Regions from separate parts of the Cupriavidus sp. 01T418 genome, predicted to be linked through region 2. Evidence: predicted binding sites of a transcription regulator. Region 2 holds the regulator's gene; the other holds the start of a gene.
What was found. The regulator HrcA, encoded in region 2, represses chaperone genes, less so after heat shock. The targets are predictions, from matches to a motif close to TTAGCACTCNNNNNNNNNGAGTGCTAA.
Positions count from the first base shown of each region.

Region 1: a site for HrcA is predicted at 2,330-2,356, ahead of rpoH (RNA polymerase sigma factor RpoH). Genes of this name have one in related genera too.

Region 1 covers NZ_JBFTQG010000003.1:335,099-340,213, reverse strand. The annotation lists gene AC1DQ3_RS05740 (CmpA/NrtA family ABC transporter substrate-binding protein) at 1-71, shown strand, start outside; gene ybiB (DNA-binding protein YbiB) at 177-1,184, shown strand; gene AC1DQ3_RS05730 (pirin family protein) at 1,199-2,074, opposite strand; gene rpoH (RNA polymerase sigma factor RpoH) at 2,472-3,365, shown strand; gene AC1DQ3_RS05720 (SCO family protein) at 3,479-4,090, opposite strand; gene cyoE (heme o synthase) at 4,264-5,115, opposite strand, start outside.
Region 2 covers NZ_JBFTQG010000002.1:285,341-290,455, forward strand. The annotation lists gene recN (DNA repair protein RecN) at 1-836, opposite strand, end outside; gene AC1DQ3_RS03405 (NAD kinase) at 871-1,788, opposite strand; gene hrcA (heat-inducible transcriptional repressor HrcA) at 1,903-2,943, shown strand; gene hemH (ferrochelatase) at 3,056-4,171, shown strand; gene AC1DQ3_RS03420 (RNA-binding S4 domain-containing protein) at 4,205-4,600, shown strand; gene grpE (nucleotide exchange factor GrpE) at 5,080-5,115, shown strand, end outside.

The DNA of each region.
Region 1 (5,115 bases), on a different contig from region 2:
TGGATGGCGTGGTGTGGGATGCCAGCAAGGACCCGAGGGCTTACGCCGACGCCTTCGAGATCAAGGCCTGAACCAAGCGCGGCATTGTTCGATGTCGCGCTGGCATGCCCAATGCCATGGGCACAGCCTGCTCGCTCCGCTATCATGAACCTCAAACCACATTGCCCCAGCCCGCCATGACCAGCACGCCCGCTACCGCCGCCCCTGCTTTTGCCGCCGCAAAGTACATCAAGGAAATCGGCCGGGGCGTCAACGGCGCCCGCGCGCTGCCGCGCGAAGATGCCCAGGCCTTGTTCGATGCCATGCTGGCCGGCCGCGTGGCCGATATCGAGCTTGGCGCGGTGCTGATGGCCTATCGCATCAAGGGCGAAGCCCCCCACGAACTGGCCGGCATGCTCGATGCAGCCCACGCGCACTGCCTGCCGCTGGCTGCGCCGCCGGACCGCATCGTGGTGACCATCCCAAGCTATAACGGCGCGCGCAAGCAGCCCAACCTGGTGCCGCTGTTGTCGCTGTTGCTGGCGCGCGAAGGCATTCCCGTGCTGGTGCATGGCAGCCGCGCGTTCACCGGGCGCGTCACCAGCATCTCGCTGTTCGAGGCGCTGGGCATCGCGCCGTGCAGCGCCGTGGCGCAGGCCGAAAGCCAGCTTCGCAGCAAGGACAGCCAACCCGGCCCGCTGGCGGTGCTGCCGATCGATGTGCTGTCGCCGGCGCTGGCCGGCATGCTGGACCGGCGCATGCAGATCGGCTTGCGCAACTCCGCGCATACCGTGGTCAAGCTGCTTCAGCCGGTGGGCACCCACTCCCCGGCCGAGGCGCTGCGGCTGTACAGCTACACCCATCCCGAGTACCGCGAGACCCTCACCGACTACTTCTCGCGCGAACCCGCCAATGTGCTGCTGGCGCGTGGCACGGAGGGCGAGGTGGTGGCCGACGCACGCCGCGGCGGCCGCATCGACTGGCTGCACGATGGGCATCAGCGCACGCTGGTCGATCCCACCGCGGGCTCCATCGTTGAAGTGCCGGAATTGCCGCCCGGCAGCGATGTGGACCAGACCGCCGCCTGGATCCGGCTCGTGCTGGACGGCAAGGCGCCCGTTCCCGCTCCGATCGCCACCCAGATCGAGGCGATCCGCAGTTGCCTGGAACAAGGCACGCGGGTGACCTGGGCCAGCCCGGTCTGAGCCATCCCGGGCGTTCAGCGCTTGCGCTGGGGCAGCGGGATGCGGTCGTCCTCGCCGGGCACGCGCGGGAACTGGTTATCCTCCCAGCGCTGGGAGGCTGCTTCGATGGCTTCCTTGGTGCTGGCGACGAAGTTCCAGAAGATAAAGCGGTGCCCGTCGGCCGGGTCGCCCCCAAGCAGCATCACCCGCGACGGCTCGCGCGCCGTCAGCGTCACGGTCTCGCCCGGCACCAGCACCGCCAGATGCCGCTCCGGCAGCGTTTCGCCATCCAGCGCGATGCTGCCGTCCACCGGATAGATGCCGCGTTCGGCATGCTCCGGCGGAATTTCCAGGCTGGCACCCGCATCGAGCTCGATCGCCACGTACAGCGTACGGCTAAACACCTTCACGGGCGCCACCGCGCCAAACGCGTCTCCCGCGATCACGGTCATCCTCACCCCCGGACGCTCCAGCTTGGGCAGCGTGGCGGCGGGATGATGATGGAAGGACGGCTCGTCGTTCTCATGCGCCTTGGGCAGGGCCACCCAGGTCTGGATTCCATGCAGGCGCGGCCCGGCATCGCGGGCGGCCTGGGGCGAGCGCTCGGAGTGGGCGATGCCCTTGCCCGCCGTCATCCAGTTCACGTCGCCCGGCCTGATCACCTGCTTGCTGCCCAGGCTGTCGTGGTGAAGGATCTCGCCTTCGAACAGGTAGGTCACGGTCGCCAGGCCGATATGCGGATGTGGCCGCACATCCGCACCTTCCCCGGGCGGCATCGCCACCGGTCCCATATGGTCGAAGAAGATAAAGGGCCCGACAGTCTGGGTTGCCGCGGCGGGCAGCAGCCGGCTTACGGCGAAGTCGCCGAGGTCACGCGTATGCGGTTTGAGCAAGTGTTCTATGGCAGACATGAATTCTCCCCGGTTCGGCCGATGCTGGCGGCACTGGCGGTCAGTGTAATAAAAAAGAGTGTAGCCCCTGAAGAAACACTGCATCTCATTTGGCGGAAGAACCGAAGGCGGCGGGTGCCCTCTAACCCTTGTCATTCAGCTGATAGCGCAGCGCAGGATAGTGGGCTCGCCACATCCCGCAAGCTCTTGGCGCAAAATACTATGTAAAAGCATAATGTGATTGTCGGGAACTATTAACCCTATAGTTACTCCAACTTAGCAGTCCCCCGGCTTGAGTGCTAATATGTGTTGCAATGCAGTGCGTAGCCCCCATGGGTTGGCGTACGCGGGCAACCCACCCGCCGGATGCAAAAGGAGCAATCGAGTGAACGCGGTCCTATCTGCTGACCAAACCCAAATGACCAAGCTGCCCACGGCCCCCAAGGGCGCCGGGACGTTTGCACTGACACTTCCCGGAACGCTGGGAAATCTGGACAGCTATATCCAGGCTGTCCACCGTATCCCCCTGCTCACCCCCGAGGAAGAGCAGCGGCTGGCGCGCGAGTTGCGCGAGCACGACTCCGTGGATGCGGCACGCCGGATGGTGCTGTCGCACCTGCGCCTGGTGGTGTCCATCGCCCGCCAGTACCTCGGCTACGGCCTGCCCCATGCGGATCTGATCCAGGAAGGCAATATCGGCCTGATGAAGGCCGTGAAGCGCTTCGACCCGGACCAGGGCGTGCGGCTGGTGTCGTACGCGATGCACTGGATCAAGGCCGAGATCCACGAATATGTGCTGAAGAACTGGCGCATGGTCAAGGTGGCTACCACCAAGGCCCAGCGCAAGCTGTTCTTCAACCTGCGCAGCCACAAGCAGGGTGCCCATACCTTCACGCCGGAACAGATCGACGCGGTGGCGCGCGAGCTGAACGTCAAGCCGGAAGAAGTGATGGAGATGGAAACCCGCCTGTCCGGCGGCGACCTGGCGCTCGAAGGCCAGATCGACGATGGCGAGGAGGAGTTCGCTCCCATCGCCTACCTGGCCGACAATCACAACGAGCCCACCCGCGTGATCGAGGCCCAGCGTCACGACCGCATGCAGGTGCAAGGCCTGGAAGAAGCCCTGTCCAAGCTCGACGACCGTAGCCGCCGCATCATCGAAGCGCGCTGGCTGCAGGTCAATGACGACGGCTCCGGCGGTTCCACGCTGCACGAGCTGGCCGACGAGTTCGGCGTTTCCGCCGAGCGCATCCGCCAGATCGAAACCGCGGCGATGAAGAAGATGAAGGGAGCGCTGCAGGCATTCGCCTGAAGCGCGCCGGACGGCGGCGGGCATTTCTCCCCCGCCCCTTCCCGAAGGCAACAGGGCCGGTCTCGCGACCGGCCCTGTTTTATTTTGCCAACCGGGGCAACCGGCGGCGCCCCTCAGGAAGCAAGCAGTTGCTTGATGTCGTGCGCGATCGGCTCCGGCCCCTGGCCGTGGCGAATGAACAGGCGCAGCTTCKCGCTCGGGTCGAACACATAGCTGCCCGCCGAGTGGTCCATGGTGTAGTTGGACGGCGACGTGCCCGGCACCTTGGCGTAGAACACCTTGAAGTCCTTGGCGACCTTTTGCAGCGCGGCGTCGTCGGCCGCACGCATGCCCAGGAAGCGCGGATCGAAAGCCGGCACGTATTGCGCCAGCAGCGCCTGCGTATCGCGCTCGGGATCAACCGTGACAAACAGCACCTGCACCTTGTCGGCGTCCGGTCCCAGTTGCTCCATGACCGCCTTCAGCTCAGCCATGGTGGTCGGGCACACATCGGGGCAATGCGTATAGCCGAAGAACATCACCACTACCTTGCCCTTGAAGTCCGCGATCGTGCGCACCTTGCCGTTGTGATCGGTGAGGACGAAGTCCTTGCCGAATTCACTGCCGCCAGTGATGTCGACGTTCTTGAAGGACGCCCTTTGTTGCCCGCATGCCGCAAGCAGCAACGAGCACAGCGCCAGCAGGCACAACCGGCGCAAGGTGGCGAAGTTGGCGAAGTTGGCCATGAGGCCGGGAGAGAGACGGTTTGACATGCGGGTTCGGTAGGTTTGGCGGGCCGGGAACGCCCGGCACTCGGCCGGACGCGGCAAGGTCACATTGACAGTTGTCATGCAGTATCGCCGATTCGAGTTCCCGCGCACGCAGGCCGCGACAAGATGTCGCAAGCCATGCCTGCCGCTCAGGCCTGCGGCAGGTACTTGAAGTAATGGTCGACCAGCAGCGCGGCGAATAGCAGCGAGAGGTAAAGGATCGAGAAGCGAAAGGCCCGCTGCGCCAGTGCATCCGAATAATTGCGGTACATCTTCCAGGAATACGCCAGGAAAACGCCGCCCAGGATCAGCGCCGCCGCCAGGTAGATATAACCGCACATGCCGTACACGAACGGCAGCAGCGTAGCCGCGATCATGATCAGCGTGTACAGCAGGATGTGCAGCAGCGTGAAGCGCTCGCCATGCGTCACCGGCAGCATCGGCAGGCCGGACTTGGCGTAATCGGCCCGGCGGTACAGGGCAAGCGCCCAGAAATGCGGCGGCGTCCACGTGAAGATGATCAGCACCAGGAACCAGGCCTCGGCCGGCAGATCGCCTGCAACAGCCGCCCACCCAAGCGCCGGTGGCATGGCGCCGGACAGGCCGCCGATCACGATATTCTGCGGCGTGGCCGGCTTGAGCAGGATCGTGTACACCACGGCGTAGCCGACGAAGGTGGCCACGGTCAGCCACATGGTCAGGTCATTGGTGTAGACATGCAGCAGCCACATCCCCGCCCCGCCCAGCACCGCCGAGAACACCAGGGTCTGGAAGGTGGTGATTTCGCCAGTGGCCGAGGGGCGCCAGGCCGTGCGGCGCATCAGCGCATCGACCTTCTGTTCCACCAGGCAGTTAATGGCGAAAGCGGCACCCGCCAGCAGCCAGATGCCAGCGGCGCCCCCGATCAGCACCGGCCACGGCACCATGCCTGGCGTGGCCAGGAACATGCCGATGATGGCGCAGAAGACGGCAAGCTGCGTCACTCGGGGCTTGGTCAGGGC
Region 2 (5,115 bases):
GCGGCCTCCTCGACCTGCACCAGGGCCGGGTCCAGCGCCGCCAGCACGTCGCCCAGGGCAGGATCGACGTTCTCCAGCTGGCGCAGGCGCTGCACCACGCTGTTGAGCCCCGATAGCACCGAGCCATCGGCTTCGGACAACGCCTCCAGCGCGGCGCGGCTGCCCTCGATCAGCCCGGCGGCGTGCGAGAGCCGGTTGTATTCAGCCTGGATGTCTTCCCATTCGCCGGCTTGCGGCGCCAGCTTTTCGAGTTCGCCGACCTGCCATTCGAGCCGTTCGCGTTCGAGCTGCATCTCGCGCGAGCGGTGCTCGATGGTCTCGCGCTGGCGCACGCAGGCGCGCCACGAGCGCCAGGCCTCGGCGACCGCGCCGGCCTGGGCGGCAAGGCCGGCGTGGGCATCGAGCAGCAGGCGCTGCGCGTCCGGGCGCAACAGCAACTGGTGGGCATGCTGGCCGTGGATGTCGACCAGGCGGTCGCCGATGTCGCGCAACTGGCCCAGCGTGGCGGCGGCGCCATTGATGAAGGCCTTGCTGCGCCCGCCGGCATCGACGGTGCGGCGCAGCAGCACGGTGCCGTCGTCGCCGGTGAGGTCGTGTTCGGCCAGCCAGGCATCGAGCCCGGCGGGGGTGGCGAAAGTGGCGCTGATACTGGCCCGGGCGGCGCCTTCGCGTACCACGCCGGCGTCAGCGCGCTCACCCAGCACCAGGGCCAGCGCATCGATCAGGATCGATTTACCGGCGCCGGTCTCGCCGGTAAAGACGGTGAAGCCCGGGGAGAAGTCGAGGTCGAGCGTATCGACGATGACGAAATCGCGGATGGACAGGCTGCGCAGCATCGTGGGTTCGGTTCAGGGGCGGATCTGGGCCGGATCAGAGCCGGTTGTCTTCGCTCGGGTACTCGTGCCAGTGCAGCTTCTTGCGCAGAGTCGTGTAGTAGTTGTAGCCGATCGGGTGCAGCAGGTTGACGGTCTTGGCCGAACGGCGGACCACGATGCGATCGCCAGGCAGCAGCGAGGTCAGCGACTGCATGTCGAAGTTGACGCTGGCGTCGCGCGCCGTTGCCACTTCGATCGAGACTTCGGCGTCGTGCGGCAGGACGATCGGGCGGTTGGACAGCGCGTGTGGGGCAATCGGCACCAGCACCAGCCCCGACAGGGTGGGGTGCAGGATCGGGCCACCCGCCGACAGCGCATAGGCGGTCGAGCCGGTCGGCGTCGAGACGATCAGGCCGTCCGAACGCTGGTTGTACATGAAGTGGCCGTCCACCGAAACCGCCAGCTCGACCATGCCGGAGATGCCGGAACGGTTGACAACCACGTCGTTGAAGGCCAGCGCGGAGAAGATCACGCCATCGTCGCGCACCACCTGCGACTCCAGCAGCATGCGGGTCTCGGATTCGTGGCGGCCCGCGAGCATGTCGGGCAGTACCGATTGCACGTCTTGCAGCGGGATGTCGGTCATGAAGCCGAGGCGCCCATGGTTCACGCCGATCAACGGCACCGGGTAGCCGGCCAGCTGGCGCGCCAGGCCCAGCAGGGTGCCGTCGCCGCCCAGCACCACCGCCACATCGGCATGCTTGCCGATCTCGTCGGGCGCCAGGGTCGGATAGTCGGTCAGCCCGGTGGCCATTGCGGTCTCGCGTTCGAACACCACATCCTGGCCGTTCTTGAGGATACAGGCGGCCAGGTCTTCCAGCGGCCCCTCGATGCCGGCGGTGGCGTACCTGCCGATCAGGGCGACGGTGCGAAAGGGCGCGCGCGTGGCGCCGGGCGTAGGGAGCGAGGACATGCCGGGATTAGACCATATCGCCGCCGCCATTGTCAGCAGATCGGCACCCCCGGCCCGGCCGGAACACGGATGAGCCGCCCGAACGCGGTAAACTTGCGTAAAATCGGGAACATCATGGATGAACGTGCGAAAACGCTTCTCAAAACCCTGATCGAGCGCTACATCGCCGAGGGGCAGCCCGTGGGCTCACGGACCTTGTCGAAGTACTCCGGGCTCGATCTGTCGCCTGCCACGATCCGCAATGTGATGTCGGATCTGGAGGAGATGGGGTTTATTGCCAGTCCGCATACCTCGGCCGGGCGCATTCCGACGCCGCGCGGCTACCGCTTGTTCGTCGACACCATGCTGACCGCCCAGTCGCTGGAAGGCGCGCTCAACCTGGCCGAGCTGACGGGCAAGATCCAGGGCCAGCTGCGCGGCCAGCAGATGGGGCCGCAGCGGATGATCACCTCGGCGGCGCACACCCTGTCCAACCTGTCGCAATTTGCCGGTGTGGTAATGACGCCGCGCCGCGCCCAGGCGTTCCGCCAGGTCGAGTTCATGCGGCTCTCCGACAAGCGCATCCTGCTGATCATCGTCACGCCCGAGGGCGATGTGCAGAACCGCATCATCCAGACCGAGCTGCCATATTCCCCGTCGCAACTGGTCGAAGCCGCCAATTTCATCAATTCGCACTTTGCCGGCATGAGCTTCGACAATGTGCGCAACCACCTGCGCGGCGAACTGCAGGCGCTGCGCATGGATATGTCGCAGCTGATGCAGGCGGCGGTGGAGGCGGGCAGCAGCGCCATGGCCGAGGAGGAGGAGGACGATCACGTCTTTATTTCCGGCGAACGCAAGCTGCTCGAGGTGGAAGACCTCTCGTCCAGCATGGAGAAGCTGCGCAAGCTGTTCGACGTCTTCGAACACAAGACCGGCCTGCTCAAGCTGCTCGATGTCTCGAGCCACGCCCAGGGCGTGCAGATCTTCATCGGCGGCGAGAGCAAGCTGGTGCCGCTGGAAGACATGGCGGTCATCACCGCGCCCTACGAGGTCGACGGGCAGATCGTCGGCACCCTCGGGGTGATCGGTCCGACCCGCATGGCCTACGAACGGGTGATCCCGATCGTTGACATTACCGCGCGCCTGTTGTCCAGCGCGCTCAGCCAGAACTAGTATTGTCCTGGCCCGGTCTCACAGACTGCCTGTCCCCTTCATCCTGTCAGCTCGGCGAGACCTGGCGGCCGCGCGCCCTGTGCCCGCGCCGCCCCGCCACACCGGAAATTGCATGACGTTTACTCCCGAACCGGCCTACCAGCATGGCCAGGCGCCGCGTACGGCGATCCTGCTGATCAACCTCGGCACGCCCGATGCGCCGACGCCCAAGGCGGTCGGCAGTTATCTCAAGCAGTTCCTCTCCGATCCGCGTGTCGTGGAAATCCCGCGCGCGGCGTGGCTGCCGATCCTGTACGGCATCATCCTGCCGCTGCGTTCGCGCGCTTCCGCGATGAAGTACGAATCGATCTGGCTGCGCGAGGCGCATATGACCGGATCGCCGCTGCTGGTCCATACCGAGCGCCAGGCCCACGCCTTGCAGTTGTTGCTCAACCAGCATGGCCATGCGGTGACGGTGGCGTGCGCCATGCGATACGGCAACCCGTCGATCGCCTCGGTGCTGGAAGCGCTGCGCCGCCAGGGCACCGAACGCATCCTGTTGCTGCCGATGTACCCGCAGTACTCCGGCACCACCACGGCGACGGGTTTCGACGAGGTGTTCCGGGTGCTGAAGTCATGGCGTAACCAGCCCGAGTTGCGGCTGGTCAAGCATTTTCACGACCATCCGGCGTATATCGCGGCCCTGCACCAGCAGGTCGGGGCATACTGGGCGCAACACGGCACGCCGGATTTCGCGCGCGGCGACAAGCTGATCCTGTCATTTCACGGGGTGCCGCGCCGGACGCTGGAGCTGGGTGATCCCTACCACTGCGAATGCCTCAAGACCGGGCGCCTGCTGGGCGAGGCGCTGGGCTTGCAGCCCGGGCAGTACCAGGTCACCTTCCAGTCGCGCTTCGGCAAGGCGGAGTGGCTGCAGCCCTATACCGCGCCCACCCTGCAGGAACTGGGCAAAGTCGGCACCGGCCGGGTCGACGTGTTCTGCCCCGGCTTCCCGGCAGACTGCCTCGAAACGCTGGAGGAGATCGCCATGGAAGGGCGCTCCGAGTTCCAGATGGCTGGCGGCAAGGTATTTCACTACATTCCTTGCCTCAACGATGCGGAAAGCTGGATCGCCGGACTCGCCGAAATCGGCTTGCAGCACCTGCAAGGCTGGCCGCTGCGGCCGCCCCATCCGCATGAGCTCGAAGCCCGGCGCACGCAAGCCCAGACCCGCGGGGCGGCGGCATGACCGGCGCCTGGCCAACGACATGGAAGTGATGGCATGAACGTATCCTTCGAGGCCGATGCCCGTCTGCGCATCGATAAATGGCTGTGGTGCGCGCGCTTCTTCAAGACGCGTTCGCTGGCGGCCGAGGCGGTGGAGCGCGGCAAGGTCCAGGTCAACGGCCAGGCCTGCAAGAACTCGCGCGAGGTCAGGCCGGGCGACACGATCTTCCTGGAGGCGCACCAGCAGCGCTGGGAATTGGTGGTGAAGGGCATCGCCGGCGCGCGCGGCCCGGCAGCCGTTGCCCAGACACTGTATGCGGAAACCGAGGCCAGCGAGGCTCGCCGGCGGCAAGATGCCGAGAACAGGCGGCTTAACGTGGAACCGGCATCGCGCTTGCAGGGCCGGCCGACCAAGCGCGACCGGCGCCAGATCGACGGCGTGAAGGGGTGAGCCAGGACAAGCCGCGCAGGCGCTCGCCCGAACCCGCCCGGCCGTGTCAGCGAACGTAGGGAACGATGTAGTGCTTGAACACTGCCTTGGCACTGCCGTATTCGGTGTCTCGCGGCGTAAGGGCGCCGGAGAGGCAGATGAAGGCTGTCATCACCGATAATGCGGCTAGTAGGCAAACTGTCAGAACAGGCAGCTTATGCATGGCTAACCTTCCGGGAGTGACCTGACTTGTGATGCATCTTCGAGTCCCGTTATTTTTATCATTTTTATATGATTTCATCTTAGGGGGGGCGCTGCGGCAATGCAATATGGCCCCTATTTCGGCGCACTCCTGTTTGTAACCTTGTGTTTCACCGCACCGTCCCGGTGCACTCTTGAAAATCAGAGGCCTGCCACCACTTGCAGGCTTATATTTGCCGATTGACCAACCGGCGGCCTGCGACCAGGCAGGCCGCGTCCTTGCATTGATACGGATCGACATGGAAGAACAGAAGCAGACGCCATCCACCACGCCG